One region of the Paenibacillus sp. FSL R5-0475 genome, then DNA from elsewhere that is predicted to be linked to it. Evidence: a T-box and tRNA genes for the amino acid it is inferred to sense, from the RefSeq annotation. Region 1 holds a T-box; the other holds one or more tRNA genes.
The links. The T-box of region 1 lies ahead of tyrS (tyrosine--tRNA ligase). A T-box ahead of a tRNA ligase gene usually reads a tRNA of that ligase, here a tRNA-Tyr.
Positions count from the first base shown of each region.

Region 2: it encodes a tRNA-Tyr, which carries the amino acid that the T-box ahead of tyrS (tyrosine--tRNA ligase) is inferred to sense. The anticodon was not compared.

Region 1 is NZ_JBBORK010000001.1:2,573,647-2,590,001, forward strand. It holds gene MKX41_RS11550 (ABC transporter permease) at 1-735, opposite strand, end outside; gene MKX41_RS11555 (helix-turn-helix transcriptional regulator) at 959-3,253, opposite strand; gene MKX41_RS11560 (amidohydrolase family protein) at 3,263-4,102, opposite strand; gene MKX41_RS11565 (hypothetical protein) at 4,454-4,741, opposite strand; gene tyrS (tyrosine--tRNA ligase) at 4,946-6,205, opposite strand; T-box leader at 6,345-6,575, opposite strand; gene MKX41_RS11575 (Lrp/AsnC family transcriptional regulator) at 6,727-7,173, shown strand; gene MKX41_RS11580 (acetamidase/formamidase family protein) at 7,249-8,799, opposite strand; gene MKX41_RS11585 (DNA alkylation repair protein) at 9,052-9,864, opposite strand; gene MKX41_RS11590 (Crp/Fnr family transcriptional regulator) at 9,977-10,657, opposite strand; gene MKX41_RS11595 (LLM class flavin-dependent oxidoreductase) at 10,739-11,794, opposite strand; gene MKX41_RS11600 (acyltransferase family protein) at 12,149-13,267, opposite strand; gene MKX41_RS11605 (NAD-dependent epimerase/dehydratase family protein) at 13,295-14,239, opposite strand; gene MKX41_RS11610 (glycosyl hydrolase family 28-related protein) at 14,434-16,080, shown strand; gene MKX41_RS11615 (DegT/DnrJ/EryC1/StrS family aminotransferase) at 16,085-16,355, opposite strand, start outside.
Region 2 is NZ_JBBORK010000001.1:5,627,143-5,643,497, reverse strand. It holds gene hprK (HPr(Ser) kinase/phosphatase) at 1-704, opposite strand, end outside; gene MKX41_RS25355 (ABC transporter ATP-binding protein) at 915-2,036, opposite strand; gene MKX41_RS25350 (PucR family transcriptional regulator) at 2,151-3,254, opposite strand; tRNA gene MKX41_RS25345 (tRNA-Lys) at 3,395-3,467, opposite strand; tRNA gene MKX41_RS25340 (tRNA-Tyr) at 3,473-3,558, opposite strand; tRNA gene MKX41_RS25335 (tRNA-Phe) at 3,568-3,640, opposite strand; tRNA gene MKX41_RS25330 (tRNA-Asp) at 3,707-3,784, opposite strand; tRNA gene MKX41_RS25325 (tRNA-Thr) at 3,798-3,873, opposite strand; tRNA gene MKX41_RS25320 (tRNA-Val) at 3,907-3,982, opposite strand; tRNA gene MKX41_RS25315 (tRNA-Met) at 3,991-4,067, opposite strand; tRNA gene MKX41_RS25310 (tRNA-Ser) at 4,098-4,189, opposite strand; rRNA gene MKX41_RS25305 (23S ribosomal RNA) at 4,272-7,200, opposite strand; tRNA gene MKX41_RS25300 (tRNA-Ala) at 7,339-7,414, opposite strand; tRNA gene MKX41_RS25295 (tRNA-Ile) at 7,436-7,512, opposite strand; rRNA gene rrf (5S ribosomal RNA) at 7,558-7,674, opposite strand; rRNA gene MKX41_RS25285 (16S ribosomal RNA) at 7,799-9,356, opposite strand; gene MKX41_RS25280 (pro-sigmaK processing inhibitor BofA family protein) at 9,659-9,916, opposite strand; gene MKX41_RS25275 (DUF2508 family protein) at 9,960-10,211, opposite strand; gene recR (recombination mediator RecR) at 10,348-10,947, opposite strand; gene MKX41_RS25265 (YbaB/EbfC family nucleoid-associated protein) at 10,987-11,298, opposite strand; gene dnaX (DNA polymerase III subunit gamma/tau) at 11,346-13,121, opposite strand; RNA gene ffs (signal recognition particle sRNA large type) at 13,259-13,527, opposite strand; gene rpmE (50S ribosomal protein L31) at 13,644-13,841, opposite strand; gene MKX41_RS25245 (radical SAM protein) at 13,973-15,250, opposite strand; gene rho (transcription termination factor Rho) at 15,276-16,355, opposite strand, start outside.

The DNA.
Region 1 (16,355 bases):
TGAATCGTTCGGAATAAAGTAGAATAATCCAAAGTCGGCTCGGAATATTTTCCCCACATCTACAATGAACAAAATCACGATCAATGGTGTCAGTAATGGAATCGTAATCTTTCGAATCATCTGCCATTTGTTCGCACCATCAATTTTGGCTGCTTCATAATAACTGGAGTCAATTCCTAGAAGCCCTGCATAGTAAATCAGTGTTGAGAATCCTACAGCTTTCCAAAGTTGAGTAATAACGATGATTACGGGCCAATACTTCGCCTGTTCATACCATTTGACCGCCTCTTCACCGAACATTCCTAACGTAACGTTTATAAATCCGCTTTTATGATCTAGGAATGCCAGTACTACATATCCGACCACAACCCATGATAGGAAGTAAGGCAAAAATAATACCGTTTGATGCAACTTGATCCACTTTCTTGAGACTTCATTCAACAAGATTGCCAATGTAAGCGCTATTAACATTGTGAGCACAATAAAAGAAAGATTGTAAAGAATTGTGTTCCTCGTAACAATGAACGCTGTATCGGAACGGAAGAAAAACTCAAAGTTTTTTAAACCCACCCACTCGCTTCCGAATACTCCAAGATCGTATCGATATTGCTTAAATGCAATGACCAATCCAAGCATAGGTAGATAACTAAGTAACATTTTATACACGATCGCCGGTAATGACATGACAAACAAATCCCGGTTACGCTTGAAGTGTCGCCACTCCTTTTTCAACATTCCCGCTCCTCCTTCTCATTGCCGCATGCGACTTTTGTGTCCCTATTATCCAGCGAAAACAAGGTTAAAGAATACTGTAATTTTAAAAAAACACTCTACTTTTTGCAGGCAAAATCGCGAAAACACTGTAGTTTTACGATAAAAACACAAAACTGCCCAGTAAGCATCGCTTCAGCTTGAAACCTTCAAACTGAAACGACTTACGGGCAGCCGAAGAAACTTCCTAGTCCTCAATGACTTTTTTGAAACGATATTCTTTAGGCGTTGTGCCAAATTTCTTCTTGAAGAGCTTGAAGAAGTAACTTTCGTTACTGTAACCCACCATGTCCATAATGCGTGAAATGCTGTAATCTTTGTTCTCAAGAAGCGTGAGCGCATTACGCAGGCGGACCTCATTAATATATTCGCTGATCGACATCGATTCCTGTTGCCTGAATTGCTTGCTGATATGGGCTGATGATAATTTCATGGCGCTCGCTATACTCTGCAGATTTAGATTGGCATCAACATATTGCTCCTCAATCATTTCTTTTATCGTATCAATCAAAATCCGGTTGGACTGCATTTTGAAGTCCTGTGAGCGTTGATGATGAATTTCTTGAAATAAATTCAAGAAAATATTAAACATGTCCTGTAATGATTCCTGTTCGAGCAGCTGCTGGTATTGAAATTTGAAGTCCAAATTCACTTGTCTGACGGAGCGATTGTTGATATCTCCCACCGCTTGATTAATAATGGTGAACAGATTAAAAATCGAATACATGATGTTGTTATAATGCAAGCTTTCCAATTGATGAAACAAAATTTCGAGTTGTTCACGGAATATATTGCTTTGACCGGACTTGATGGATTCCGAAATTTTCTTCTCCACCTCTGCCGGGAATTGAAAGGGTCCGTTATTCTCCATATTTCGTTTAACAAGCTCGGATGTAATAATGCAAGATTGCCCATAAATGATACGGTAGGATGCATTTTCCAGGACCTGTCCATATTGACGTGAAAGCTGGCTGTAATCTTTCATCTCATTCCCGATCGAAATGGAGAAAGAAATTCGGTAGTATGCTTTGATGGTTTGCTGAAGCTCTTGTAAGACTCTTATCAGGTCATCCAAATGCATACTGGAACCTTCATGGTCTTCCCCTAGCAGCAGGACGAAATGATTGTTCTGCATGGGCACGACTTCACAGTGCAAATTTCTCGCTAAAATTTCCTTAGTAATATTAGCAATAGCAAATTTATAGAGACGCTTATCAGAATCGCTTGATTGTCTTTCAAATTCCTCCAGGTCGTCAATTAAAAGCACGCAAAGACGCAGCTTGTGATGAAGATCGATATCCCACTGAGTCTGCTTGATCTCCTGCGATGTTAACAGGCTTGTATCTGAGATAAGTCTTCGGAGTGCAAAGGTTTTAAGCTGGTCCCTCTGTGAATACTCTTCCTTTTCCAACTTGACTAATTTATGCATCGCGTCTTGATATTCGTTTGTAATAAGCTTGAGCTCATCAAGATCCGAACGTTTTTCTGTCCCGCTGAATCGTTTCCCGAAGATCTGCTGCAGCATATTCTCAATAGGTCGATAGAGTCGATAGGCTATAAAAAAGGAAACTACTATAGATAGAATGAGAATTACGCTTATAATAATCAAAGAATTCCTTTGCATCTCATGAAGTTCCCCGAAGACAACATCATAAGGCTGTACGCTCGCAATGATCCAATTACTCTGACTCGATGACATAAAGCTGAGTATAAACTTGTTACTACCGCTCTCATGGACGAGATAATCCTGATCAACCCCGGCCTCAGCTCGATTTCGAATCACCTCACGGTACTCCTCCAATGGAATAGGAGTACTCATGTTAGTCTCCAGAAGTGGCGCACCGGATTTGTCCGTAATAAAAATAGTACCGTGCAGTTCACTGTTCACCTGATTCATATTACTGATATTATCGAAAAGCCAAGATGGCTTTAAGGTCACAATCAGCTTACTTTCTGTTAAGTTGTCATAGATAAACATCGAGAAAACCGGCGACTTAACATTTTTGCCCGATATGGGAATAAACTCTAGCTTGGGTATTTCTTTTTGAGACTTCATATAGCTGGATATCAAACCATTCATGCCATCGTCCAAGCAATTTATGCTACTTTTGGTCGAGTAGTAACACTTGGTATTTGCGTTATAAATCGTAATATTTTGCAAGAACATGGACCCAAAAACTGTTTTTTCTAATCTGTTCAGCTTCTGTGCGAGCTCTCCTTTATCCATGACTGACGTATTCAATAAATAAACCACATCCGGATCCATATAAGTGGAAACCGTAATATTTTTGACCGTCTCATTTAAATTATCGACATTATATTTAATTTGTGAAAGCACTTTCAAATCTGCTTGCTGCTGCATTTTGAGCATCTTATTCTCAGAAGTGTAATACAGAAGCGAAGAACTGACCGTCAGAAAAATAACCGTAACGACAGAAATGGAGAGAAGTAGCTGGAACAGATACTTTCTTGACTTATACATGGTTTCCTCCTATTGCAGATCATATATTCTGGCTGCATTATAGCCAAAAATATGACGGATTTCATCAGCAGACAAAGAAATGGACAACGCCTCCCCGATCATGGACATCATTTCCTTATAACTGCCGGCCTGTAAACAAATCGGCCAGTCGCTGCCAAACATCAATCGGGAAGAACCAAACTCTGTAATAACATGCTGAATATAAGGCTGTATCACTTGGGCAGGCTTCTTACCTCTAAATGACCCCTCTGTCATCATTCCGGACACTTTGCAAGAGGTATGTTGAAATTTTGCAATGGAGCGCATTCCGTCCGACCATAATTGATAATTCTTACCGGACAAATCCGGCTTGCCCAGATGATCGACAACAGCCGCAAGGTTAGGCACATACTCCAATAGCTTTGCCATTCCTGCCAGGGCAGGTGGACGAACTAAGAATTCAACAGCACAATTATCCTCAGCAAGTATTGATAAATTATATATAAGCTGCTTGTGATGTCTCCACTCTCCATCTGCTAAATCCGGAAAATTTGGACGAATCCCCACGAAACGCGGATGACTTCGAAAACGAAGATAATGCTTTTCAAAATCTGAAGCGTTGATATCAAGCCATCCCACTACACCAATCAAGGTTTCCTCTTTGTCGCACAAATCAAGGAGAAATGAAGTCTCTTCCATCGTCGGCGCAGCTTGTACCACAATCGTCCCCTGAACACCGTTATGGAGCAATTCATCTTTTAACAGGTCCGGCATATAGTCCTGAAATAGGATGGGATCAGAGGCTGGAGTCAACCAACCATAATCCCCCCGATCCAGTATCCAGTAGTGCTGATGTGAGTCTATTATCATGACATATAACCCCATTCCTGATTTTAGCAGTTTTACATCTTTATTGATTACAGTAGTTCGACTTGGGCAATTTTTCAAGATAAAAATATTTCAAAATAATAATATTTCAAAATAAAAATATTCCAACCGCTACCCTTAGGGTATCCGATATATGGATGAGCACAAAGGGAAAATGTGGATTACATTCAAATTCATTAATCTAAGAAAGCATCGTTCATAATTATTTCATTTCCTATAACTTAATTCGGATTCAAGCCAAATTAAAAAAAAACAGTCGCCGATGAACTTCCGGCGACTGTTTTTTCAAACTTGCAAGGTCTTATAATTTCGCATCACAAACATGTTGTTTCTTTAATTACGGACGTATTCCTTATTCGCTGTTTCCAACATTGATTTCCAATCCGCAAATTTAGTCTCTCTAACTACATGACGATCAAAAAGTTCATCAGGTATGTCAGCAACATCTTCTTCTGTCTTTACTTGAAAGTTTCCTTTGGTTACAAACTCATCGAAACTTTTGTAATTGGAATACTTACTCATAAACGCTTCATTAAACAATTTCTCGAAAGAGATGTGATTGGGATCTTCTTGATACGTTTTCTGTCCTTGTAACTCATTCATCAATTCTTCCATGGTCATTGGTTTTTGTCTTCTCAAATTACCACTCCTAATTTTTTGTTATAGTTGTAGAATATCATGTTAATCCATAAATCACACGAATCCTAAGCTTACCATAATTTTCGCTATTTCACCTTTCAAATTTCACTTAATATGCAAATGATCCGCCTCTATACTTAAAATACAACAAAAAACCTCCCTTATTCATAAGGAAGGCTCTTATTTTTAGGACAATTTCACCAAGCTGTAGTTTTTCTTACCCTTACGGATAATGATAAACCGGCCGCCGATAGCTTCGCTAGCTGTAACTTCCAGTGCTACGTCGCTAACTTTCTCACCATTCATGGAGATTGCTCCTTTGGTGATATCCTCACGTGCTTGACGCTTAGACGGCTCGATACCGAGATCAACCAACCACTCTACGATATTTTTAGATTCCAGTGTAGTTTCGTAGGTCGGCATTTCCTTGAAGCCTTGCTCGATCTCATCAGCAGTTAGGGATTTGATATCTCCACTGAACAGAGCAGCAGTAATACGTTTAGCCTGCTCCAGCAATTCTTCACCATGCACGAATCTGGTCATTTCTTCAGCAAGTGTTTTTTGTGCTTCGCGTTTATGCGGTTCAGTCTGTACTTTTTCCGCAAGTGCATCAATTTGCTCTTTAGATAGGAATGTAAAGTACTTCAAGTATTTCACAACATCACGGTCATCAGTGTTCGCCCAGAACTGGTAGAACTCAAACGCAGTCGTTTTGTTTGGATCGAGCCAGATTGCCCCTCCAGCTGATTTACCGAATTTTGTTCCATCAGCTTTCAGCATAAGCGGGATCGTTAGACCGAATGCTTTTGCTTCAGGTCCTTCTTTTCTACGGATCAGATCCAGACCGCTTGTAATGTTGCCCCATTGATCGGAGCCACCAATTTGCAGCTGCACATCTTCATGCTGGTACAGATGCAGGTAATCTAGGGATTGCAGGATTTGGTAGGAGAATTCTGTAAAGGAAATTCCGCTGTCCAATCTGCTCGCTACAACATCTTTGGCAAGCATCGAATTGATGCTGAAGTTCTTACCATAGTCACGCAAAAATTCGATCACATTGATTTTATGCGTCCAATCGTAGTTATTCACCATACGAATTTGATTGTCGCCATCAGTAACGAACAGTTTTTTCATTTGTGCGGTAAGGGCATCTACGTTAGCTTGGATTTGCTCCAGCGTCTGCAATGAACGCTCGGATTGACGTCCACTTGGATCACCGATCGTACCTGTAGCACCGCCAATTAGCATAACCGGACGATGTCCTGCAAGCTGGAATCTTTTGAGTACCATGAACGGAATCAAGTGACCAATATGCATACTGTCACCCGTCGGGTCTACACCGCAGTACACCGAAACGGATTTCTGGTTGGTCAATTCTCTAAGCCCTTCGGCATCGGTTTGTTGATTGATGGCATCGCGCCATTCTAGTTCATCGATAATATTCATTGCCTAACACCCCTTAAATTAGTAGATATCCTATAACGAATCATCAGTCCGCCAAGCGAATATAAGGATAGTTGATGAAGAGAAACTTATAAATCCTTATATTTAAAAACAAAAAAATCGTCCCCTTGTCTATTGTAGACATAGGGACGATTGAATAACCGTGTTACCACCCAGATTGCACCAATGAAACGCTAATGCTAAAACACAGCATTGATGCCACTCGTGACGAGATATCGTTCGCCATTCCGCTCGGTGTTAGCCGAGATACTCCAAAGTGTAATTCGTACTCTTAGTGTGTACCGGGTTTCATCAACCCCCGGCTTTCTGAAACAGGGACTAAGCTACTACTGGGCTTCTTCAACGTATATCGTATATAAGATTACAGCCAGTATAGTGAAATAATTCTTCAATGTCAACATCTTAAGCTGAGAATGCTGAGACACACTCCTGCTGTGACGCACTACTAGGCATTGCCTATTTTTTTCTGTTACAATTACGAAAAAAGAGGTGAACGACTCCGTATGCTTGATCCAATCGATAATCATATTTTAGAACGCCTAACTCAAAACAGCAGAATTTCCTACACCGATCTAGCTAAAGAAGTTAATTTATCAAGTGTCGCGGTTAAGGATCGTATTGATCGGCTCGTCAATCAAGGAATTATTGAGCAATTCTCAATCGTCATCAACGCAGAAAAATTAGGAAAGAAAATTTCGGCGTATCTAGAGCTTGAAGTGGAGCCTGCCCATTTAAATCATATTGTCAGAGTCCTAAAAGAAAATGAATGCGTAGCCGTACTTTATGAAATGACAGGGCCGTGCATTCTTCACATTCACATTCTAGTTGAGAACCTTGAAGAGATGGAACGGTTTATGCATGAATCCATCTACTGTCTGGATGGTCTAGTCCGTGTAGAAAACCAAATCTTATTAAAACGCCACAAAAATCAGGATGGTCTAAATATATAAAAAAAGAACCGACTTTAAGACGGTTCTTCGCTGGTTTGGATCTTATTATGTTTATGAAATGATTGCTAATTCGACCTACTCTGTTTTAGATAACTTAGCTTTATAAAATTTCGCGAAATATTCGCTGACCTGAACCTTCTCTTTTACAACTTCTATTGGAGCAACGAGCTTAACGATCTCTCCATTGTACATTCCTCTCGTCGCCCCGACTTTCATCTCTAGAACATTATTATTGTAGCTTATAGTTACTGTCTGAGTAGTCGGCTTCCAGCTCACCTTCGCACCAAAGCTTTCAAAGCTGCTACGTAATCCCACTGCCTTGCGCTCCGAATCACCGAATTGGCCCTTATCGATCAAAGCATGCACACCCCAGTTTCCATCCACCACCTGTGTAATTCCAAAATCCGCGGACACAGACATCAGTGAGTACGCTTCATCCTCGCTCAATTCCATTCCAGCCATTAAAAAATCTTTTGTTTTATGAGCGGCATCCTTCATTGCTTTGTCGATGGACGAGTTTTTGAAAATATCCGTCTGAGCACTAGCCCCCAGCTCCTCCAAATAATTGGCGTAGCTGAAGCCATGCACAACCCATTCGTATTCATTTTCAAGTAATGGGAAACTTAACCCACTCAGTTTTTGGTTAAGCGTTCCTTTTTTATGAAGAATGACTTGTATATCACCAGTAACTGATGTCTCGATCGCAGTTCCGTTAATCTCGGAATCCCCTTGGCCGGCATGCGGGTCACCAATTGACAGTAGCGCACCCGGTACAGATACAGGATAATACATCGTTGCACCTTCAGTAATCCGCCAATCATCAACGTTGCCACCATTGTATGAAGGAGGTACTGAATCTACAATATCCGCTTCTTTAGGCGCCACACCCATCGTGCCGAAGTGGAGACGTACTGGAATCTTTATACCTTTCAATACATCAAAGTTCTTATCAATCGTATTATGGTCTACAATTACACCTGGGTAGTCGATTGTCGGGTGCACTTGACCATCCGGATCGGTTTGCACTGTCCATTTGTAGTTATAAACAGCTGTTGCATAATCCGTCCCACCTTCAGTATCCATCTCATAGATGGTGACCACTTCACGTTTTTTCGGCACCTCAACCATATCTCCGTATAGATAACCCCAGTTCGCCGCGGCATTCACGCCATAGGTTTTGCCTGCATATTTGTCATTTCCATTAGGTCTCAGCTTCATGTCCAGAATCTTCACTTCCAGAACATCCCCTGGCTCAGCGCCTTCTACTGCGATAGGTCCCGTCAAAATATGTACGCCTGGTCCACGAAGCGCTTCGTTCTTCTCCCCTTCTATCCAGTGAAAAATATCTTCAACACCCGCATCCCCTTTAATCATCCGATCGTAATCATCACCGGAATGATGCGTAATGGCCTCGACCGTCACAATATCTCCCGATTGTACTGTTAAAGCTGGATCACCTTTACCAATATTCCCCCAGCGAACGGTCTCCGAATTCGCTTTTAGAACATGCGTTTTCGGTTTATACGCGCTTTCCATCGTGTCAGCAAAAATAACATCTGTTGACGATCCCGCTAGCAAAACCGCTGATAAAATGACACCAACCTTCAGAAACGTTTGTCTTTTCATAGTCAAATCCTCCTCAACTCAATTCAATGTTAGATTTTATAACATTTTGTGTTTTTGAGTATAACAGATGGATTCCAGATTAACAATATAAATATTTATACGCTTCTAGGTTTAAATAATAAATCAGAACTATTAGATATCTTTAATTATCCAAGCCTCCTTCTTCGGTACAATAAAAAAACGCCAACACTTATTAGCTAATTAGCCATAGTGTTTGACGTTTATCATCCATTCTAAAACGATACTTCATTTTCAACGTAGATCAGTAATACTCCTTGTTGCCCGTTTTACAATCCGTTTCGTTTCCTTGGAATCCGAAGAAATTAACCACTTCTCACTAAGCTGTTGCACCCAGTCTGGATTGCTTTTACTCGCATCGTTCAACCAATTACTTACAGAATCCTGAACGTATTTTGCCGGATCTGACTTAAGTGGTTCTAATAATGGAAGTGCTATTGCTGGGTTTTCTTTTAGCGCAGTAATATGCTTCGCCCATACCCCATGTGGCCGCGTCAATTCGATTGCATATCTCCTTATGTTCGTATCTTGATCATGAACCCAGCTCTCTAAGAACTTAATGGATTCATCCAATTCTGCAATGACCGATTCCCTTAAAGCCATCCATGAAATCTCACGTACCCCAAAATGATCATCCGCTGCAAAGGGACGGATATCCATTAGCTTTTGCGATAGACTTAAAGATTGATTTAGACCGATCATATAGGCAGCCCAACAGCGGACACTATCGGAACGATGCTGTGCTAATGCTGAGAATACTCGGACTTGTTCCACCTCTGATTTGCACTCCAATACCTGTTGCCACTCCCGCGCGATAGCCGGTATGAGTTTCATGATTTTCTTTTCCGATGAATCGCGAAGCCTTTGTAAAATTGGTTCGGATTCCTGTCCAAAACCTAGCTCGTCCAGTACATTTTCTATCAAGACCATATGGTCCACAGCAAGCCATTCCGTTAGATTTACAGTCTGTAATTGTCCTTTATGCAATAGTCCAACAACATCAGCAGGAATATCGCTAACTTTTCGAGCTCCCTTCCTATGCTCCATATAAATCTTCCCTTCACCTATGATTTTAAAGGCTTGGATAACCTTCTTCTTATATCTAGGATACGGGTATTTCTAACCATAAAGATGTAATCTCATTTACAACTCATAATCTTTATAAATTTCTTTCCAAAATCTTATCATGATGGATACGTATAGTTTTGAACCCAGTCTGAAGCACCTCAGCTTTTACCAATTCTTGCAATGCCACAGTAACCGCTTCTCTGCTCGCACCAATCAAATTGGCGATTTCTTGATGTGACAGTGGAACATTGATTTTATAATAATTATCCTCACTTTTAACGCCTAGTTGATCCGATAGCTTTAAAAGAACGCACAATATTTTATCATGCAGATTTCCGATGGCTAGGTTTTGAGTTAACTGACTCATACTTTTTATACGATCACTCAATACTTGCATTAATGACATCAAAAATCTAGGTCGAGTAGCTACGAATTCTTCAAATCTTACAGGATCAATTGTACAGATATGACACTCTTCCATGGCTTCAATGTAATGATCTTTGGTTCCAAACGAAATCACGTTCATTTCACCAAAAACATTACCCTCACTCAGAATATCCGAAGTAAACTGCTTCCCATCCGCATTCAATCGGTATAAACGCACCTTTCCTTTTTTCACAAAAAATAATCCTTCAGAGAAGGTTGTCGGTGTCTGGATATATGTATTTTTCGGAACTACTGTTATTCGAGTTAACTCTTCCATTTCCATTAGATCTTCCAACGCTAACGATTGAAGCAAATTGAATTGAGATAAATAATGAATAGTCTCCATTGCCCCTCCCTTATATAACGTTATTCGTTATTTTAGTATACCGCACAAAAAAAGCCACGTCCTAAGGACGCAGCTTATTCGTTAACGATTACTTGCTTCCCAGCGCGCTACTTCTTCACGAACACGAGGAGCTACTTCCGTTCCCAGCAGTCTAATCGCCTGCATAACATCCTCATGAGGCATTGTACCGTGGGGCATATGTAAAAAGAATCGCGTAATTCCCACATGCTTGCGAAGATGAATGATTTTGTTCGCAACGGTTTCTGGATCACCTACGTACAGAGCGCCATCAAAGCTGCATGCTGCATCGTAATCGGAACGATGGTATGGGGGTGTCCCTTTTTCCTTCGCCCGCACATTGGTCCGAGCATGCGTTGAAGGGAAAAATTTCTCCAGTGCTAACTCATTAGTCTCAGCAATAAACCCGTGTGAGTGCGAGGCAATAGGCAGGCTTGAAAGATCATATCCGGCTTCAGCCGCTGCTTTTTTGTAGAGCTGCACATGCTTCGCATAATCAAGCGGTTGAACATTTCCAATAATAGCTAATACAAAAGGTAAACCTAATGCTCCAGTGCGGATCGCAGACTCTGGACTACCTGCACTCCCAATCCAAATCGGTAACGGATCTTGAACCGGACGCGGGTAAATCCCCAGATTGTTTATGGCTGCTCGATGTTTGCCACTCCAGGTTACTTTTTCTGACTTTTGGATGGCTAATAACAATTCCAGCTTCTCATTAAAGAGTTCCTCATAATCTTTCAGATCATAGCCGAATAATGGAAAAGACTCTGTAAACGAGCCGCGGCCGATCATAATTTCTGCACGCCCATTCGAAATGCCATCTAGCGTTGCAAAATCTTGAAATACACGTACGGGATCTGCTGAAGACAGGATCATTACGGCACTGGTCAAACGAATTTTTGAAGTCAACGATGCAGCTGCCGCTAACACAACCGCAGGTGATGAAGCCGCATAATCATTACGATGATGCTCGCCCACTCCGTATACATCTAGTCCCACCTCTTCGGCAAGTACAATTTCCTCCACTACTTCACGTAGTCGTTCCGCATGACTTATTGTCTCACCCGTTTGGACATCGGGCGTTGTCTCGACAAAGGTACTTATTCCAAGTTCCACTCTCGTTTCCTCCTAAAGTTCTGCACGATGCATTATTCTCTGGATGTAAATGTTTGAATATTCATAATTACATTTAATCAAGAAACCCATTATAATAGGATTCACCGATAATTCCAACTATTTCAGATCCCCTCGATTATTGATCGGTCTGAGGAGCCCTTATTTTAATGGTTTTGGCCATTTTGTGAGATTATCGGACTCAGATGCTGCTTTTTGCCCAAACCCACTACCAAAATGTGTGTTTTTATGGAAATAAGAACTATACGGTCCGAAACTAGTGCGATGTAAGAGCCAAGACAATATTAAAAGACCACTAATCACATGAAAAACGGAAGTTTAGTGGTCAATTTCTAGCTAGTTCATGTTCCCTATACTAGAGTTTATGGGCTTATCCAGCGGTTTCGGGGGTTTTCTCTGATTGATTCCAATCCCCACTCGACCGAACACAAAGGCTCCGCCTGGAATACGATTCGCTATGTTCATGATGATCGCCGATCCAACCACACATCCGACAAATTGGAGAAGCACACTGAATAGTCCAAGGTTTTGCAACCCGAACGAAGAAGGAAGTTTGACGAATAAAGCCAACAACAACGGGTGAAGCAAATATATGCCGAAGGAGTATCTACTGCTCCACTCCAGCACACGCGGCACTTTTTTCAATGAGGAAGCCACTGTGAAGAGTAGTAGAATCATGCTCATGGCGAAAAGTAACATATCAATTCTCTTGGAACTATGTGCCGTAATCCAGCCTTGCCCATTCACGAATAGCACAAACGCGCCTGTTACAACCGGAAGCACGTAGACAGCTAAACGGAACTGTTTTAATTTTTCCCGGAACCAAGCCTCATTTCGCCCCAAGTAATAAGCCACAGTAAAGTAGAAAATCCACCCCGGAGAGAAAACCCAATACAATTTATCCCAAATATATTGAGCAGCTACCGTATCTACGGGTTTGGTGAAATTGAAAAAACCTAAGTAAGCCACATTAATAACGAATGACGCAATCAGTATAGAGCGTGGAGTGAATTTTTTGGCATGCTTTTGAAATAAGAGGAACAAGGCATAAAACTGAAAGATAATTAGGATAAAGTAGCCATGAAAATCGCCAAGTAACCAATGACGCCAGAGAAAGTACCAAAAAGCTTGAAGAAGCGGAATCCCCTCACTGCCCGCCATATCCAATCCTTTTAACCCTGCGTACAAAGCTCCGAAAAAAAAGTAAGGAAGCAAAATATACTTGATCCGTTTCTCCCAAAATTTCGCGGGAATTCCGCCCGGGTATGCAAAAGACAATACGAATTGCGAGATAAATACGAATACCGGTGTGCCAAATGTAAGCAGTAGACCCACTGACTCTACCCAAGGCGTGTTCCCATCGTCATAGACTCGATATAAAGCATGTAACAGCGCTATACTTAAGCAGGCTATACTACGTAGAACAAACATTTCCGAATTTAATTTTCGTTCCATGGGGATGACCCCTTTCGATATTTGCGATTAATGGTCCACAGCACTGCCTACAGTCAATCGGGCTGCAATCGTCTTCTTGAGTCCCTGGTGAAGATCATGGTGAGGTGACCAGGACATCAACTCGTTTGCTTTACTATTGTTTAAATAGCTGTGAAGAATATCTCCCGGTCGAGCCTGTTCATAGGTTGTCTGGGATTCCCGACCTGTAATACCGCCTATCATCTCTACAATCGTATTAATGGAGGTCGCCACCCCGCAGCTAATATTTATGATCTGATTGTCCGCATTCTCATCTGTACAAGCCGCATTTACAAACGCCTGTGCAACATCCTCAACATAGACAAAATCCCTGGTCTGTTCTCCATCCCCATAAATTACAAGCTCCTTGCCTTGCTTTATGCGATCCAGAAAAATCGAAACGACACCAGCTTCACCATGCGAGCTTTGTCGAGGTCCATATACATTCGCAAGACGAAGAATGGTGTACTTCAGCCCATGCATGCTGGCAAACATCCGAATATAAGATTCAGGAACACTTTTTGATACCCCATAACAAGATTCAGGATTTAAGGGATGTTTCTCGTCAATGCTCAAATATTCAGGATTACCGTATACAGCGGCCGACGAGGCGTACACGATCTTTTCAACCTGATGCGCCTCACACATCCGCAGGACGTTTAGTGTGCCAACAATATTCACATTCGCATCAAACAATGGATTGCGCTGAGATTCTCTTACGTCAATCTGTGCAGCCAGATGAATGACCGCATCCGGTTTCTCACGGATAAAGACTTCACCCAGAGTCTCGTCCCGAATGTCGTACGGATATAAAACAGCGGAAGGATTTCTATAGAATGAGCCGGAAGCACCCGATAAATTATCTACAATTACAGTTTCGATCCCCTCTCTTATAAGCCGGTCAACAACATGTGACCCAATAAAACCAAGCCCCCCAGTTACTAATACCTTCAAATAAAAAACTCCTTTCGCCCTGTAAAGTGCTCTTTGTACCATGCATCTGTAGAAAAGTTCACATAAAATACTTAAGAAGAAACGATGTTGTCATCCTTTATGGACGACAACCGTTACTCGTAGAAATATAAGGATGATTTATAACGTGAAACTTAGCCTTATATTTCAAATCAAAAAATAAAGGAGTGAAGTATATGGCAACTGCACCTATTCCAGATAATTCTGTAACAACGTCCGTTATTGTGGACGGAGCAGTCACTTCTATTAAATTAGATCCTGAAACTAACGGTTACGTGAATGTTCGATCCTATGGAGCTACAGGGAATGGTACCAAAGATGACACCGTCGCGATTCAAAATGCAATTAATGCTGGAAATGCCAAACGCAAGGTCGTTATTTTTCCGCCTGGTGTATATAAAGTCTCTTCCGGCCACATGCGTAACCCTTCAGTCCTAGATTGGTGGTGTCTTCGTATTCCAACCGGAACTAACCTAAGCTTTGAAGCCGGCTCAAAATTGGTGCTTGCCCCTAACCCACCATCGGATACTCGAGTTCTTGTTATGTTAAATGCCGCAAACATCACGATATCCGGCAGCCTCGAAATAGACGGAAGTGCTTCGACTGTTAAAACAGCCGTCAACGATCAACTTCATGGCTTGTTCATTTCTTCTTCGCAAAATATAACGATCGAATCGGTGTACTCTCATGATTGTTATGGTGATAATATTTTCATTGGAGGGACAGAAGATATCCCATCCGTTAATGTGCATATCGGATATGCGTACTGTGAAACGGCTGGTCGAAAGAACTTTGTAGTCCATTTTGTAGACCAGCTTCATGTCAACAGAGCGGTATTAAATAACAGTCGAGGTGGTGCACCTGGGTTTAATGGCGCCAATTCACTCGACGTAGAACCCGACATCTTCAAGGGAACGCGTAGCTTTTATCAACGATTCGACTCTTTGACAACAACTGGTTTCGGCAATGATATGACAACTGGACTTTCAGATGAGATAACGAGACTCTGGACTCTCGACATCGGTTCACTAGATATGCGTGTAAGTGGATCAGTAAGTCCAGCATTGCTGTCCTATGGATTGACGCTAAAAATCAACCATTTGTCTATTCGCTCGACGGATCATAAAGCTAATTACGGTCTACAAACGATCTATTCACAATTTATTGATATCGGAAGCGCAAAGTTCGATGGAATTGGCGGCCCTGCGATCTACGCTGCGTTTAATGCTGCTGGAGGAAAACCAAGATTGCATATCGGCTCGTTAGGGATGTACGGCTCGGGTTCTACCTTAGCAAGCGGAGTCCGAATCGACGGAGGAGATCTTTATGTGGGGACGATAGATGCACAGGACTTAACGGGCAGTACCTTACAATTATTCACAACAGAGTCTGACGCGATGGTTACTGTCGACAATATGATTGTCCGTAACAGCGGGACCAATCAAGTCGTGCTAGCGTCATCTTATGGTGCAGCTAAGTCCTTCCTGCACCTGAACAATGTAGCAGTGTTTGATACCCGTTCTGTAAAGGTAAAACGCATTCTAGAATTCGAAACATTGGTTGCCATGCAGGGTACTTCTCTTGGTACCTTGTATAATCCGTATGCTTTAACTGAATGGTTCTCTACCTATGGCAACTTCAAACGGGCAGTCCGACTCGTTGGTGGAACATTACTTCCTGCAGTATTTATTGTGGAAGGATCGCCTGAGGGAACGATTACCGCTCCGATTGGCAGTCTGGCTATGCGAACAGATGGTGTAGCGAAAGCCACTTTTTATGTGAAGGAAAGCGGAACCGGTGCTAACGGATGGATTGCTAAGTAATTTTTCAGTGGTTCTGAATACAAGACTCTATCGCATCCATTACGCGTACCAGATCATCATCCGATAAAGAGCTACCGGAAGGTAGACATACACCTTTTGTGAACAATTGATCAGATACACTATGTCCCTCCATGTATGGATAATAGAAGGCGTTCTCGAACAGAGGTTGCAAATGTAGAGGTTTCCATACAGGTCTAGCTTCTATATTGTTGAATTCCAGGCACTTTAAGAGTTGATTAGCGGAGAAGCCTGCGATTTCTTCATCAATCGTTAGC
Region 2 (16,355 bases), 3.1 Mb from region 1:
GCTTCCAATCTAACAACAAGTGTAATCCGTTTATGATTACGAATGGCACCCGCACCAAAAAGTGTCATTACATTAATGATACCTACTCCACGGATCTCCAGTAAATGACGGATTAACTCAGGGGCTGTACCATGCAGCTGGTTATCTGAAGTCTGACGGATCTCTACGGCATCATCAGCAATCAATCGATGACCGCGTTTTACAAGCTCAAGGGCTGTTTCACTTTTACCAATCCCACTACTACCCGTAATTAGCATACCTACACCATATACATCACAAAGTACGCCATGAATAGTCGCCGTAGGGGCTAATTTCCCTTCTAGGAAGCTCGTCAAACGGCTGGAGAAAATAGTCGTAGCCATCGAGCTGCGAAGCACAGGAAGAGCCTTTTCATTACTTATGTCAATTAACTCCTGAGGCACTTCCAAACCACGTGTAATTACAATACAAGGTGTGTTATCATTACAAATTCCACGAAGTCGACTTTTCCGCTCAGCTTCGGGCAGCATGGAGAAAAAAGCGAGTTCTGTTTTGCCTAGCAATTGAACACGTTCTTCTGGATAATATTCAAAATAACCAGCAATCTCTAGTCCAGGGCGATTCAGGTCATCGACCGTAATGGGTCTCTTTAGACCTTCCTGGCCGGAAATAACCTCTAATTGAAAATGCTGTACCAATTCAGATACTTTTACTTTCTTAGCCATGTAATTTCGTCCTTTCGTCACCTGCGGTATTTGTCCGCTTACTGCGTCCGGTTGGCAGCGATCTCTTTACATTCCGGAGGTAATTCTCCTGCTATCTTAATTGATAACGCTTATGAATGCAATCTTAGCGCCTAACCAAACAGGGGCCATCTAAACAATAAAGCCACCCTTTCGGGTGGCTTTATCAAGAGAGAAAAGATCTTTACAATCTTATCCCAACAAAATGTTAGCTTCGGATTCTTTATCAAAGAAGTGAATTTTGTTCATATCAATAGCCAATTTAGGCTTGCTGCCTTCGCGAGTAGTGGAACGTCCATCTACACGAGCGATTACAGTAGATTTACCAAGGCCGCTCAAGTAAAGGAGCATTTCGTGACCAAGGTTTTCAGTAACATCAACCAAAGAAGTGAAGATTGTGTTCGGGGAAGCTTCCAAGAATACTGGCTCTTCATGGATATCTTCTGGACGAACGCCCATGATTACTTCTTTACCGATGTAACCTTTGTTGCGGATGATTTGAGCTTTTCCGCCTGGTACTTCAACATCAAGGTTCTCAGCACGGAAACGGATAGAACCGCTCACTTCGGACAAAGTACCATTGATAAAGTTCATTGTAGGGGATCCGATAAATCCAGCTACGAACAAGTTTGTAGGTTCATTGTACAACTCTTCAGGGGAAGCTGCTTGTTGAATGATACCATCATACATAACTACGATGCGATCACCCATTGTCATAGCTTCTGTTTGGTCATGCGTTACGTAGATACAAGTAGTTTCAAGGCGCTTAACCAGTTTAGTGATTTCAGCACGCATTTGACCACGAAGTTTAGCATCCAAGTTGGAAAGAGGCTCATCCATCAAGAAGACTTGTGGATCACGTACGATAGCGCGTCCCAAAGCGACACGTTGGCGTTGACCACCGGAAAGCGCTTTTGGTTTACGATCTAGCAAATGCTCGATATCAAGAATTTTAGCAGCTTCGCGAACTTTCTTGTCGATTTCATCCTTCTTCACTTTACGAAGTTTCAAACCGAAAGCCATGTTTTGGTATACGCTCATATGCGGATACAGGGCGTAGGATTGGAATACCATCGCGATATCGCGGTCTTTAGGTGCAACGTCATTAACTACACGATCGCCAATGTACATTTTACCTTCGGAGATTTCTTCCAAACCAGCGATCATACGCAAAGTTGTGGATTTACCGCAACCGGAAGGTCCAACCAATACTAAAAATTCCTTATCTTTAATATCAAGATTGATATCGATTACTGTTGCTTTATCTGAACCCGGGTATTTTTTGAAAATATGCTCTAAACGTACGCCTGCCATTGTATTTCCCCCTCGAGTTAATTATTAATTAGTTAATATAAAAATTCTGTTTCCTTGTACATTTATATTACCCCAGTCGGGACACTATGGCTATTTGTAAGGTTCACAAAAAACCTATTTCCTTTTCGTCACTTTATACAAAAGCATAGTAAGCTTAACAATAGCAGCGTCCCCAAAGCTTCGTACATCTGCTCCGGTCTCTTGTTTTATCTTATCCAGACGGTAAAGCAGCGTATTTCGATGGATATACAACTTCTTGGCGGTTTCACTTACATTACAGTCCATCTCAAAAAAGGTCTCCAAAGTCAGCAGCATTTCTTTATCTGATAGTACAGAGGAGTAGTCACCAATTTGTCCAAGTAACTGTTTGCGGCGTACATCAGGAATGCTGTTAACCAGACGTTCCAAATGCAGTTCCCAAGGTAAATGAATATACTCTCCTACTTGAAAAATACGACCGAGTACAATCGTCTCCCTGAGCAAAGCTACAGATCCAGTCAATCCCTTAACAGGGACTATAGCCGGAGCTACTGCCAAATGGAATACTCCTACCCATTCACTAGCTATCAGCTCATGTAACCCCATACTAGTCTGTGCTAGAAGATCATCCACACTCTCTTCTTCATCATCCTTATCATCCCCGCCCGTAAGTAATTCTTTACGAGCTAAAATTAACCATTCCTTCTCTTGAAGGGGAATGAGCAGAATTTCGTTCTCAAAATAGCTACGCAGTAATTTCATCAGTGAACGATAAGAGATCTGTGGACTATGGGCAATCTCACTACTAAGGAGGAATGGAATCATATCTCCGAACAGACGTCCCTTTAGGGTGATCTCATCGGGAATTTCAGTGTCATTCTTCTCTTGCTCTAGCTCCGTGTTCAACCAAGCGCCAAGCTGCCGCGCCTCCACTTCACCTTCTTCTCTAAGCCCTGTAGCTTTAAGTGCAATAGCAAAATTTCGAACTGCATAGTTGACCAGTTGTACTTCCAGAGAAGTGAGCCCCTCCATTTCTACCCAGACAGCGGTTATACGTCCGTCACTCTCATACAAAGGTGCCCAGAGATGACCCTCATGGATTACCAGCTGATCCTGTCCTTCTAATCCCATGCTAAAAAGAGAAGCTGAATGCTGCCTCCCTAACTGCTTGATTCCGGTTCTCTTTCCGGTGAGCTGCTCTAATTTTTTCCGCAATGTCTCACTATCCATAGTCACCATGCTCCACCACTTTTGCTCTTTTCGCCTATTTTAGCATATTCTTTTATATTATGTTAATCGCTACAGTAGCGCGCTACTATAATACAACCATAAAACACAAAAAAAGCCACCACCATAAGGTGATGACTTTCTGTTTGGGATGAGCCATGAAGGACTCGAACCTTCGACACCCTGATTAAAAGTCAGGTGCTCTACCAACTGAGCTAATGGCTCATAAATGGTGGGGGATGATGGATTCGAACCACCGAACACGTACGTGAGCAGATTTACAGTCTGATGCGTTTGGCCACTTCGCTAATCCCCCAGGAAAAAGTGGCTCGAGACGGATTCGAACCGCCGACACGAGGATTTTCAGTCCTCTGCTCTACCGACTGAGCTATCGAGCCATATTAAATTGACATAAAAATAAAGTGGTAGCATTAAACTTCCCACCCTAGTCTTGTGGAAAAAAATGGCGGAACCGACGAGATTCGAACTCGCGATCTCCTGCGTGACAGGCAGGCATGTTAGGCCAACTACACCACGGTTCCGCATTGATAATAATGGTGCCGGCGAGAGGACTTGAACCCCCAACCTACTGATTACAAGTCAGTTGCTCTACCAGTTGAGCTACACCGGCACGGTGTAAAAAGTAATTCTAAAAAAGTAATAATGGTGGAGGCTGAGGGGATCGAACCCCCGACCCTCTGCTTGTAAGGCAGATGCTCTCCCAGCTGAGCTAAGCCTCCAGGTATTATGGTAGCGGCGAAGGGGATCGAACCCCCGACCTCACGGGTATGAACCGTACGCTCTAGCCAGCTGAGCTACACCGCCACAATAATTAGAAATGCTATGGATTGAAAATGGCGGAGAGAGTGGGATTCGAACCCACGCACCGCTTACGCAGTCTAACCCCTTAGCAGAGGGTCCCCTTATAGCCACTTGGGTATCTCTCCAAACGATATCAGTACCACAGCAATCCAAACAGGAATTTGACTCCCTGAAAACTGAATCCGAATTGAATTTGCGTTCTAAGTATAGGATAAGCCCTCGACCGATTAGTATTGGTCAGCTCCATGCATTACTGCACTTCCACCTCCAACCTATCTACCTCGTCGTCTTCAAGGGGTCTTACTAATTGGGAAATCTCATCTTGAGGGGGGCTTCACGCTTAGATGCTTTCAGCGCTTATCCCGTCCGTACGTAGCTACCCAGCCATGCTTCTGGCGAAACAACTGGTGCACCAGCGGTACGTCCATCCCGGTCCTCTCGTACTAAGGACAGCTCCTCTCAAATTTCCTGCGCCCACGACAGATAGGGACCGAACTGTCTCACGACGTTCTGAACCCAGCTCGCGTACCGCTTTAATGGGCGAACAGCCCAACCCTTGGGACCTACTTCAGCCCCAGGATGCGATGAGCCGACATCGAGGTGCCAAACCTCCCCGTCGATGTGGACTCTTGGGGGAGATAAGCCTGTTATCCCCAGGGTAGCTTTTATCCGTTGAGCGATGGCCCTTCCATGCGGTACCACCGGATCACTAAGTCCGACTTTCGTCCCTGCTCGACTTGTAGGTCTCGCAGTCAAGCTCCCTTATGCCTTTGCACTCTTCGAATGATTTCCAACCATTCTGAGGGAACCTTGGAACGCCTCCGTTACTCTTTAGGAGGCGACCGCCCCAGTCAAACTGCCCGCCTGACACGGTCCCCGTACCCGGTAAGGGTACTAGGTTAGAACCTAGATACGATCAGGGTGGTATCCCAACGGCGCCTCCACCGAAGCTTGCGCTCCGATTTCTACGGCTCCCACCTATCCTGTACAGATCGTACCCAAATTCAATATCAAGCTGCAGTAAAGCTCCATGGGGTCTTTCCGTCTTGTCGCGGGTAACCTGCATCTTCACAGGTATTAAAATTTCACCGGATCTCTCGTTGAGACAGCGCCCAAGTCGTTACGCCATTCGTGCGGGTCAGAATTTACCTGACAAGGAATTTCGCTACCTTAGGACCGTTATAGTTACGGCCGCCGTTTACTGGGGCTTCGGTTCATAGCTTCGGGTTACCCCTAACCACTCCCCTTAACCTTCCAGCACCGGGCAGGCGTCAGCCCGTATACTTCGCCTTGCGGCTTCGCACAGACCTGTGTTTTTGCTAAACAGTCGCTTGGGCCTTTTCACTGCGGCCCCCTCGTGCTATTCACACTACCGGGGCACCCCTTCTCCCGAAGTTACGGGGTCATTTTGCCGAGTTCCTTAACGAGAGTTCTTCCGCGCGCCTTAGAATTCTCTTCTCGCCTACCTGTGTCGGTTTGCGGTACGGGCACCTTCTCCTGGCTAGAGGCTTTTCTTGGCAGTGTGAGATCATGACCTTCGCTACTGTAATTTTCGCTCCCCATCACAGCCCAGCCTTAACGATGTGCGGATTTGCCTACACATCAGCCTCACTGCTTAGACGGACATATCCATCAGTCCGCGTCACTACCCTCCTGCGTCACCCCATCGCTCATAGCGGATTACGGTGGTACAGTAATTTCAAACTGTTGTCCTTCGACTACGCCTTTCGGCCTCGCCTTAGGTCCCGACTTACCCTGAGCGGACGAGCCTTCCTCAGGAAACCTTGGGCTTTCGGCGGATCAGATTCTCACTGATCTTTTCGTTACTCATACCGGCATTCTCACTTGTATGCTGTCCAGCGCTCCTTACGGTACACCTTCAACCCACATACAACGCTCCCCTACCCCAGATACATACGTATCTAGCCATAGCTTCGGTGGTGTGTTTAGCCCCGTTACATTTTCGGCGCAGAGTCACTCGACCAGTGAGCTATTACGCACTCTTTCAATGGTGGCTGCTTCTAAGCCAACATCCTGGTTGTCTGTGCAACTCCACATCCTTTCCCACTTAACACACACTTGGGGACCTTAGCTGATGGTCTGGGCTGTTTCCCTTTTGACAATGGATCTTAGCACTCACTGTCTGACTCCCGGCAATAAGTATATGGCATTCGGAGTTTGACTGAGCTTGGTAATCCTTGCGGACCCCGCACCCAATCAGTGCTCTACCTCCACTACTCTTATACCGAGGCTAGCCCTAAAGCTATTTCGGGGAGAACCAGCTATCTCCGAGTTCGATTGGAATTTCTCCGCTACCCCCACCTCATCCCCGCATTTTTCAACATGCGTGGGTTCGGGCCTCCAGTGCGTGTTACCGCACCTTCACCCTGGACAGGGGTAGATCACACGGTTTCGGGTCTACGTCCACATACTAAATCGCCCTATTCAGACTCGCTTTCGCTGCGGCTCCGTCTTCTCGACTTAACCTTGCATGTTAAACGTAACTCGCCGGTTCATTCTACAAAAGGCACGCCATCACCCATAGATAGGGCTCTGACTTTTTGTAAGCACACGGTTTCAGGTTCTATTTCACTCCCCTTCCGGGGTGCTTTTCACCTTTCCCTCACGGTACTGTTTCACTATCGGTCGCCAGGTAGTATTTAGCCTTAGCAGATGGTCCTGCTGGATTCATACGGGGTTTCACGTGCCCCGCACTACTCGGGATCCGTCTCGGAGAGAACACAGTTTAGGTTACAGGGCTTTTACCTCTATCGCGGGCCTTTCCAGACCTCTTCGCCTACCATATTCCTTTGTAACTCCATGTGAGACGTCCCACAACCCCTAAGAGCAAGCTCTCAGGTTTAGGCTGTTCCGCGTTCGCTCGCCGCTACTGACGGAATCACTATTGTTTTCTCTTCCTCAGGGTACTTAGATGTTTCAGTTCCCCTGGTCTGCCTCTACATCCCCTATGTGTTCAGAGATGAGTAACTGCGAATTACCACAGCTGGGTTTCCCCATTCGGACACCCCCGGATCAAAGCTTGCTTACAGCTCCCCGAGGCAGTTTCGTTGTTCGCCACGTCCTTCGTCGGCTCCTGGCGCCTAGGCATCCTCCGTGTGCTCTTATTAGCTTAACCTTGATTTTTCCTAAGAAAAATCTCACTAATAACATTTACTTGTTTACACAAGTTGCTAAAAGATGTTCTAAAACGCAAATTCGTTTCGGTATCCAGTTTTCAAGGATCAAGTTTAAAGAAGGTATTGAATTAAAATTATGGTGGAGCCAAGCGGGATCGAACCGCTGACCTCCTGCTTGCAAGGCAGGCGCTCTCCCAGCTGAGCTATGGCCCCATAAAAGGATATAATGTCATATGGTGGGCCTTGGTGGACTCGAACCACCGACCTCACCCTTATCAGAGGTGCGCTCTAACCAACTGAGCTAAAAGCCCATATAACATATATAATATTGTGAATCAACCAAAGAATGGTTGTCCGCTTGGCGGCGTCCTACTCTCCCAGGACCCTTCGGTCCAAGTACCATCGGCGCTGGAGGGCTTAACGGTCGTGTTCGGGATGGGTACGTGTGGAACCCCTCCGCTATCGCCACCAAACGCATACGAAAGAGACTTGCTCTTTCAAAACTGAACACGAGTGAGTGTTCGAACCCGAAGGTTCTATTGTGGAAGTTTAACTTCCGATTTGAATGTCTTCATTGCAGAAGACGATTCTCCATAGAAAGGAGGTGATCCAGCCGCACCTTCCGATACGGCTACCTTGTTACGACTTCACCCCAATCATCTACCCCACCTTCGGCGGCTGGCTCCCTTGCGGGTTACCCCACCGACTTCGGGTGTTGTAAACTCTCGTGGTGTGACGGGCGGTGTGTACAAGACCCGGGAACGTATTCACCGCGGCATGCTGATCCGCGATTACTAGCAATTCCGACTTCATGCAGGCGAGTTGCAGCCTGCAATCCGAACTGAGACCGGCTTTGATGGGATTGGCTTCACCTCGCGGTTTCGCTTCCCGTTGTACCGGCCATTGTAGTACGTGTGTAGCCCAGGTCATAAGGGGCATGATGATTTGACGTCATCCCCACCTTCCTCCGGTTTGTCACCGGCAGTCACTCTAGAGTGCCCAGCTTAACCTGCTGGCAACTAAAGTTAAGGGTTGCGCTCGTTGCGGGACTTAACCCAACATCTCACGACACGAGCTGACGACAACCATGCACCACCTGTCTCCTCTGTCCCGAAGGCCGCCACTATCTCTAGTGGATTCAGAGGGATGTCAAGACCTGGTAAGGTTCTTCGCGTTGCTTCGAATTAAACCACATACTCCACTGCTTGTGCGGGTCCCCGTCAATTCCTTTGAGTTTCAGTCTTGCGACCGTACTCCCCAGGCGGAGTGCTTACTGTGTTAACTTCGGCACCAAGGGTATCGAAACCCCTAACACCTAGCACTCATCGTTTACGGCGTGGACTACCAGGGTATCTAATCCTGTTTGCTCCCCACGCTTTCGCGCCTCAGCGTCAGTTACAGCCCAGAAAGTCGCCTTCGCCACTGGTGTTCCTCCACATATCTACGCATTTCACCGCTACACGTGGAATTCCACTTTCCTCTTCTGTACTCAAGTCACCCAGTTTCCAGTGCGACCTCAGGTTGAGCCCAAGGTTTAAACACCAGACTTAAATGACCGCCTGCGCGCGCTTTACGCCCAATAATTCCGGACAACGCTTGCCCCCTACGTATTACCGCGGCTGCTGGCACGTAGTTAGCCGGGGCTTTCTTCTCAGGTACCGTCACTCCGATAGCAGTTACTCTACCGGACGTTCTTCCCTGGCAACAGAGCTTTACGATCCGAAAACCTTCATCACTCACGCGGCGTTGCTCCGTCAGACTTTCGTCCATTGCGGAAGATTCCCTACTGCTGCCTCCCGTAGGAGTCTGGGCCGTGTCTCAGTCCCAGTGTGGCCGTTCACCCTCTCAGGTCGGCTACGCATCGTCGCCTTGGTGGGCCGTTACCCCACCAACTAGCTAATGCGCCGCAGGCCCATCCCTCAGTGACAGATTGCTCCGTCTTTCATTCTTTCTTCAGGAGAAAAAAGAAATTATCCGGTATTAGCTACCGTTTCCGGTAGTTATCCCAGTCTAAGGGGCAGGTTGCCTACGTGTTACTCACCCGTCCGCCGCTAAGTTATCTTGAAAGCAAGCTTTCAAAATAACTCCGCTCGACTTGCATGTATTAGGCACGCCGCCAGCGTTCGTCCTGAGCCAGGATCAAACTCTCCAATTAGTATTGAAAAGAGCGATATGCTCATTTTGAAACATCTGACGAGAAAATTAATTCTCTAATCTTGGATTTCACTTTCGTGATTTCCTACTCACTCGTTGTTCAGTTTTCAAAGATCAATGTCTCATCTTTCGTTGTCGTTGCTTGTCAGCAGCGACCTTTATAATATATCACAGCACCTTTGTTTTCGTCAAGCGTTTTTTTAATTTCTTTTTTTCGCTTACCGTTTCAGCAAGTTGTTAATCAACATCTTGTCCAAAGGGGCGAGACTTAATGTATCATATTTTTCAAACTCACGTCAAGCATTAAAACAAAATAATTCTTAATCCTATTAACATTACTACGCCTGGAAGGCCAAGAACCGTTACTGCGCCTATGGTTGCGGGATTCAAGGGAATATGAACTTGTGTGATTAAACCCGAGAAATTCACTACATATATCGCGAGCGCAGCCAGTACCAAATGAGCTCCGAACAGACTAAGCCATCCAAAGCCAAGTTTTTTCCGGAATACAATTACACTCAACAATACAACCGATATGACCAGTACTCCTATAGCTAACATTCTTAGCATGTTGATCCCTCCTATATTTCCATTTGGTTAGCGCCTACATCTGACTGCTATTTAATCCAATGCTCTTTGCATGTTTAAGATGTATCTGATACTTGCGCTCTGCTGCCTCTAAAATATAAATAGCATAATCAATTTGATCTTGACCCAACGCTTCATCAAACATTAGGTACGCTCTCTCCCACTCAGATTGCGCCTTACGAACCTCCAGCAACGTTTCCCAGCCCTCCGTATCTTTTCTACCCTGTTCTTCATCTACTCCCCGCCACAATGAGCTCCACCATCCCATTACTCATTCCTCCTCAGAATAATTTCGATGCAAAATTACATCTCGTTATTCTCATTCATATCGGGATAGGGACAAACTTAGAACAAAAAAAGGAGGCCCAGGGGGCCTCCTTTTGAAAAACACGACTTTAGAGCTACTAGAATAGCTCACGACGACCTTCCAACGCTTTGGACAAGGTAACCTCGTCAGCATATTCAAGATCGCCACCAACAGGCAAGCCATGGGCTATTCTGGTGATTTTAATCTCAAAAGGCCGAACTAAACGAGAAATATACATCGCCGTTGCCTCACCCTCAATGTTGGGGTTAGTCGCCATGATAAGCTCACTCACTCTTTCATCACTCAAACGAGTCAATAATTCCTTCAAGCGAATATCATCAGGGCCAATACCTTCCATAGGTGAAATCGCACCCTGAAGAACGTGATAATACCCATTAAACTCTTTGGTTCGTTCTATTGCCACCAAATCCTTGGAGTCTTGGATCACACAGATTACTGAAGGATCTCTAGTTTTGTCCTGACATATCTTACACGGGTCCGTATCCGTAATATTACAGCAGACGGAGCAATAATGAAGATTACGCTTGACACTTACTAGCGCTTTAGCAAAATCAATGACGTCATCCTCTTTCATGTTAAGCACATGAAAAGCTAACCGGGCGGCTGTCTTCGGCCCAATCCCGGGCAAGCGCGTAAAAGCATCGATCAGCTTGGCTAGCGGTTCGGGATAATACAAATTAATAATTCTCCTTTAGACGAAAGTGGAGTGAGTGAATTAGAACAAGCCTGGGATCTTCATTCCACCAGTAAATTTACCCATATCATTGTTCGCAAGGTCTTCAGCTTGAGTCAAAGCATCATTAACTGCAGTGATTACCAAATCCTGTAGCATTTCAACATCTTCCGGATCAACAGCTTCTGGCTTGATTTGGATAGAAAGCAACTTTTTGTGGCCATTAACTTGAACTGTAACTACTCCACCACCTGATGAGCCTTCAATCACCTTGCCACCTAGTTCTTCTTGAGCCTTAAGCATTTGCTCCTGCATTTTCTTAACTTGCTTCATCATTTGGTTCATATTATTCATACATCATCTCTCCTTTGGAATGCGCAATTTGCGCTAGTATGCTTACATTACTCTTTTATGACAACAAGGTCTTCTCCAAAAAGCTGGATAGCCTCATCAATCCAAGGTTCAGATTTCGCATCTGCAGTATCATGTTCATGCTCTAGCCGCAACTCTTCTTTGCTAGGCTGTCCCACTGACTTCTGAGCGGCTTCGTTCCAATCGCGCTGCATTATAGTTACCAGTCTATAAGGTTTACCAAGACGCGCTGCAAACACATTCTCAATGACCTGTCTGTTTGCTGGCTTCTCCGTTGTATCACGATGAATCGTGTTCTTAAACGCAACAAGCACAGCGTCGTCCATTACAGATACAGGTTCTCCGTCTACAAACCACGCATGAACCGTTACCTTCTCCTCTTTTACCCCTTGCAAGACAAGACTCCACTGTTTATAGATAGCTGCAAAATCAGGACTATCCTTACCAGCAATAAACTTATCAACATTTGGAGGCATTTTGGAGGTTGCAGAGATTCTAGGCGCAGAACTTGGAGTCGGATTCGATTTCGCAGAAGAGGCACCATCTCGCCCACCTCCGGAAATACCACCGGCCTGCAATGCCTGCTCCAGCTTTTTCTCCAGCGCAGTAATCTGTCTCTTGAGCAGATCCAGTTCACCAGAGTGGACTGCAGGAGCATTCGCCCCTGACCCAGCCTGCAATGCACCTAACGGAGCAGCTGATGCGGTCTCACTTTCCTCTTGCTGCAAGCTACAAAGCTTCATCAGTGCGACTTCAAACAAAGTCTGCGGATGAGTAGCATATTTCATTTCACCCAGGTACTTATTAAGTGTATCTACGATCTGAAACAGACGATCCCGGGAAAATGCGGTGGCCATATCTTTAAACTCGGCGGGATTAAGCACTCGCTCCGTCAGTTGATCGGCCCCAGGTACCATCTTAATCATCAATAAATCACGGAAATAATACATAAGATTCTCTAGACATTTATCAGCACTCTTACCTTCATGCATAAGCTGTTCAACAAGCTCCAGCAGAAGACCCATATCACCTTCCAATATGGCAGTGGCAAGACGTGCAAATTGCTCAGAGGGTATCCCTCCGGTCATCCCCAGCACTTGTTCGTACGTAACTTTGCCATCTGTAAAAGATGAAATCTGATCCAGCAAACTCACTGCATCGCGCATACCCCCATCAGAAAGGCGGGCAATATACTGCAATGCGTTAACATCGGCTGTAATCCCTTCCTTCTCACAGATAGCACTTAGATGTGCTGTCTGCTCTTCCAAAGCTACTCTGCGGAAGTCAAAACGCTGACAACGAGAAATGATCGTCGCTGGCAATTTATGAGGTTCCGTAGTCGCAAGGATGAACATTGCATGTGACGGCGGTTCTTCCAATGTCTTTAATAGCGCATTAAATGCTTCTGTTGTCAGCATATGCACTTCATCAATAATATACACTTTACGGCGCACCTCGGTAGGTGCATATTTCACCTTGTCCCGGAGGTCACGAATCTCTTCTACGCCCCGGTTGGATGCCGCGTCTATTTCCTGCACATCCATCACATTACCTGCAGTGATTCGCAAGCAGGAAGGACACTCGTTGCAAGGCTCCGGACCTGGCCCACGTTCACAATTGACCGCTTTCGCTAAGACTTTAGCAGCACTTGTCTTACCAGTTCCCCGCGGACCACTGAACAGATAGGCATGCGAAACCCGCTGTTCACGAATTGCGTTCTGCAGCGTTTGGATAATGTGCTGTTGTCCAACCATGTCTTGAAACGACTGCGGCCGCCAAGCACGGTACAGCGCGATATGTTCCACTATGCATTACCCTCTCTTAGGCTGCCTCTTTCCCGGCATTTGTCGCAAATTTATTATACTATATTCATCGGCTATTGACCAAAAACAAAAAGCATCTTTGCTTGTGGCAAAGATGCTGTTATAAACAGAATTATAAACCGTGCACCTGTTATTGATGACTACGATCCAAGCGGCAACCCTACATGACTGCTCGGGCTAGGCCACCCTCCGGCACAAGAGTAAACTTACTTATGGCTGCTTCCTTCCGGACCTGACCAGGTTCATAAGCACTCATTGCGGAGGACCCAACCGTCAACACAGCCCGTAGGAACCAAGGCCTCACATCGATAGCACCTCTAACAGGAATTCAACCTCGCTACAGCGGATTGCGAGTTACAGGGCACCGCTACCTCCCCGTCTAGCACGGCGAAGATAAGTATAGCTCACGCTCGGACAAAAATCAACTCCAAGACATAAAATGAGCCCCCAGCGAGAAAGCTGGGAGCTCGATCTAACCATTAAGCCGCTAAGCGGCTATTCCAATTAGATACCGTATTTCTTCTTGAATTTATCAACGCGACCGCCGGCATCCAGGAACTTCTGCTTGCCAGTGAAGAAAGGATGGCAGCTGGAGCAAATTTCAACACGAAGCTCTTGTTTAACAGAGCCAGCTTCGAAAGAGTTGCCACATGCGCAGGTTACCTTAGTTAAGTTATACTTTGGTTGAATTGCTGCTTGCATTTTGAATTTCACCTCTCATGCCCTAAGCCTCATGCGGACCCAGAGTTATATGATTACACTGTGGTATTTTAGCACGAAAAATTCAATTGATCAATATGTTTCATTGGTAATTCATTGGTACATTTAATCTATTAAATGTTGAGTTGCCGTTGCTTTACCCGAGCCATATTTGCTGGTGGTACATGTGTGTAAGAACCAATAACAACATCCGGCAATTCGTCCCGGAAAATTTCCAGCATCGTCTTCATGCCGAGAATTTCACCTTTAGCAGGAGGAATTAACTCCAGATAACTCTCTGGATCAATGTTCAGATTACGCATCTGAATAAACTTCAGATCCGTACGTCTTACAAACTCCACCATCGCCTCAATCTCTTCTTCGCGATCAGTTACTCCAGGGAAAATCAGATAGTTGATCGATGTGTAAACACCTTGCGAGGCAGCATATTTCAAAGACTTCTCTACATTAGCCAATGTGTAGCCACGTGGTTTGTAATAAGCATTGTAATGATCATCTAGAGCACTAATCGTGCTGACACGCATCAAATCCAGCCCAGCATCGACGATTCCACGAATATGATCGCTTAAGCCAGCATTGGTGTTGATATTAATGTAGCCCATGTCAGTAATCGAGCGCACTTCACGGATTGCTTCTATAATAAGTTTTGCCTGCGTAGAAGGCTCACCTTCACAGCCTTGTCCAAAACTGATAATCGATTCAGGCGTCTTCAAGTGCTCCAACATAACTTGTGAAATTTCATTGACCGTTGGCCGGAAATTCATACGAGTCTGCGGAGACACAAAACCACTATCATCAGGTTGCTCAGAAATACAGCCAAAACATCCAGCATTACATGAATAAGAGACAGGTACACCGCCCTCCCAACGCCCTAAGAAGGTGTTGGAGGAAGTCAGGCATTCATAACCAAGCGCACAGTTAGAAAGATGCTCATAGAGACGGTTATCAGGATATTTGGCAGTCAACTCGCCAACGCTTACCTCAAGATCCTGTTTATCACAGTTCAGTGGGTTCCACTTCTCCGGATTATCGGTTGGATCCGCCGCAACATAGAACCCGCCATCCTTCCACACTACAGCCGAATACCCAAACAGAGGAAGCTTGTAAGACTTATCTGTCTTTACATACCCAGGAAGACACAAGCGAGTATAGCCCTGAGGCAGCAGCGCGCCTACAGCCTGTGAGCCATCCGGCAACGCCATCATTTCACCTGTCTCAGGATCCATACCCACAGCCCGCGTACTAGGCAAGCCCACAAGAGTGGCGCCTTCAGGCAGCGGAATCAACTCTTCCTCCAACATTTCAACGATCATATCCCCACTACGGGCTAACCCGTACAGTTCTGGATGATCATATACGTTTCCTTGCCCGTCGGCATATACCAAATACATGTTAGTCTCCTCTTATTATCAATTCTCAAGTTGTAGGTACTGAAGAAGTCTTTGCCCGTGTTGTGCGACGAGCAGCCGTACCACTGTTGGAAGTTCCTCCGCTACTTGCAGTTCCATTTGGCGATTGTTTAGCTCCCGCAACGTCAAATGATGCTAAGAATTCAGCATTAGTCTTTGTATCACGCAGCTTTTTGATGAATCCCTCCACAAAATCGTAGGATTCATTCATATTTTTGCGAATCGCCCAGATCGTATCAAGCTCTTCTTTGCTCAAGAGCACTTCTTCACGACGTGTACCTGAACGACGAATATCAATAGCAGGGAATATACGGCGTTCCGCCAATTTTCGGTCCAAATGAAGCTCCATATTACCAGTACCCTTAAACTCTTCATAAATAATATCATCCATACGTGATCCGGTATCAATTAAAGCAGTTGCTAAAATAGTCAGTGAACCGCCCTCTTCTACATTCCGTGCAGAGCCAAAAAACCGTTTCGGCCGATGAAAGGCTGCTGGGTCAATCCCCCCACTAAGCGTGCGTCCAGATGGTGGAACCACAAGATTATACGCACGTGCAAGACGGGTAATGCTGTCTAAAAGAATAACTACATCCTTCTTGTGCTCAACTAAACGAAGAGCTCTTTGCAACACAAGTTCGGCCACTTTAATATGATTCTCTGGAAGCTCATCAAACGTCGATGCAACCACTTCGCCTTTTACTGAACGCTGCATATCAGTTACTTCTTCGGGACGCTCATCTATTAGCAATACAAAGAGTTCAATCTCAGGATTATTAGTGGAAATACTATTGGCAATTTCTTTCAAGAGGAGCGTTTTTCCTGCTTTAGGAGGTGCTACAATCAAACCCCGCTGCCCCAAACCTACAGGAGCGAGCAAATCCATTATTCGGGTAGACAAATGAGTAGGGGATGTTTCAAGCGGTAGCTTGTCTTGCGGATAAAGTGGTGTTAATGCTGGAAAATGTAGTCGCTCCGCTGCGCTAGCAGGGTTCTCGCCATTAACGGCATTGACTTGAAGCAGGCCAAAATATCGTTCATTTTCTTTCGGCGTCCGGCATTTCCCAGATACAAGATCTCCGCTTCT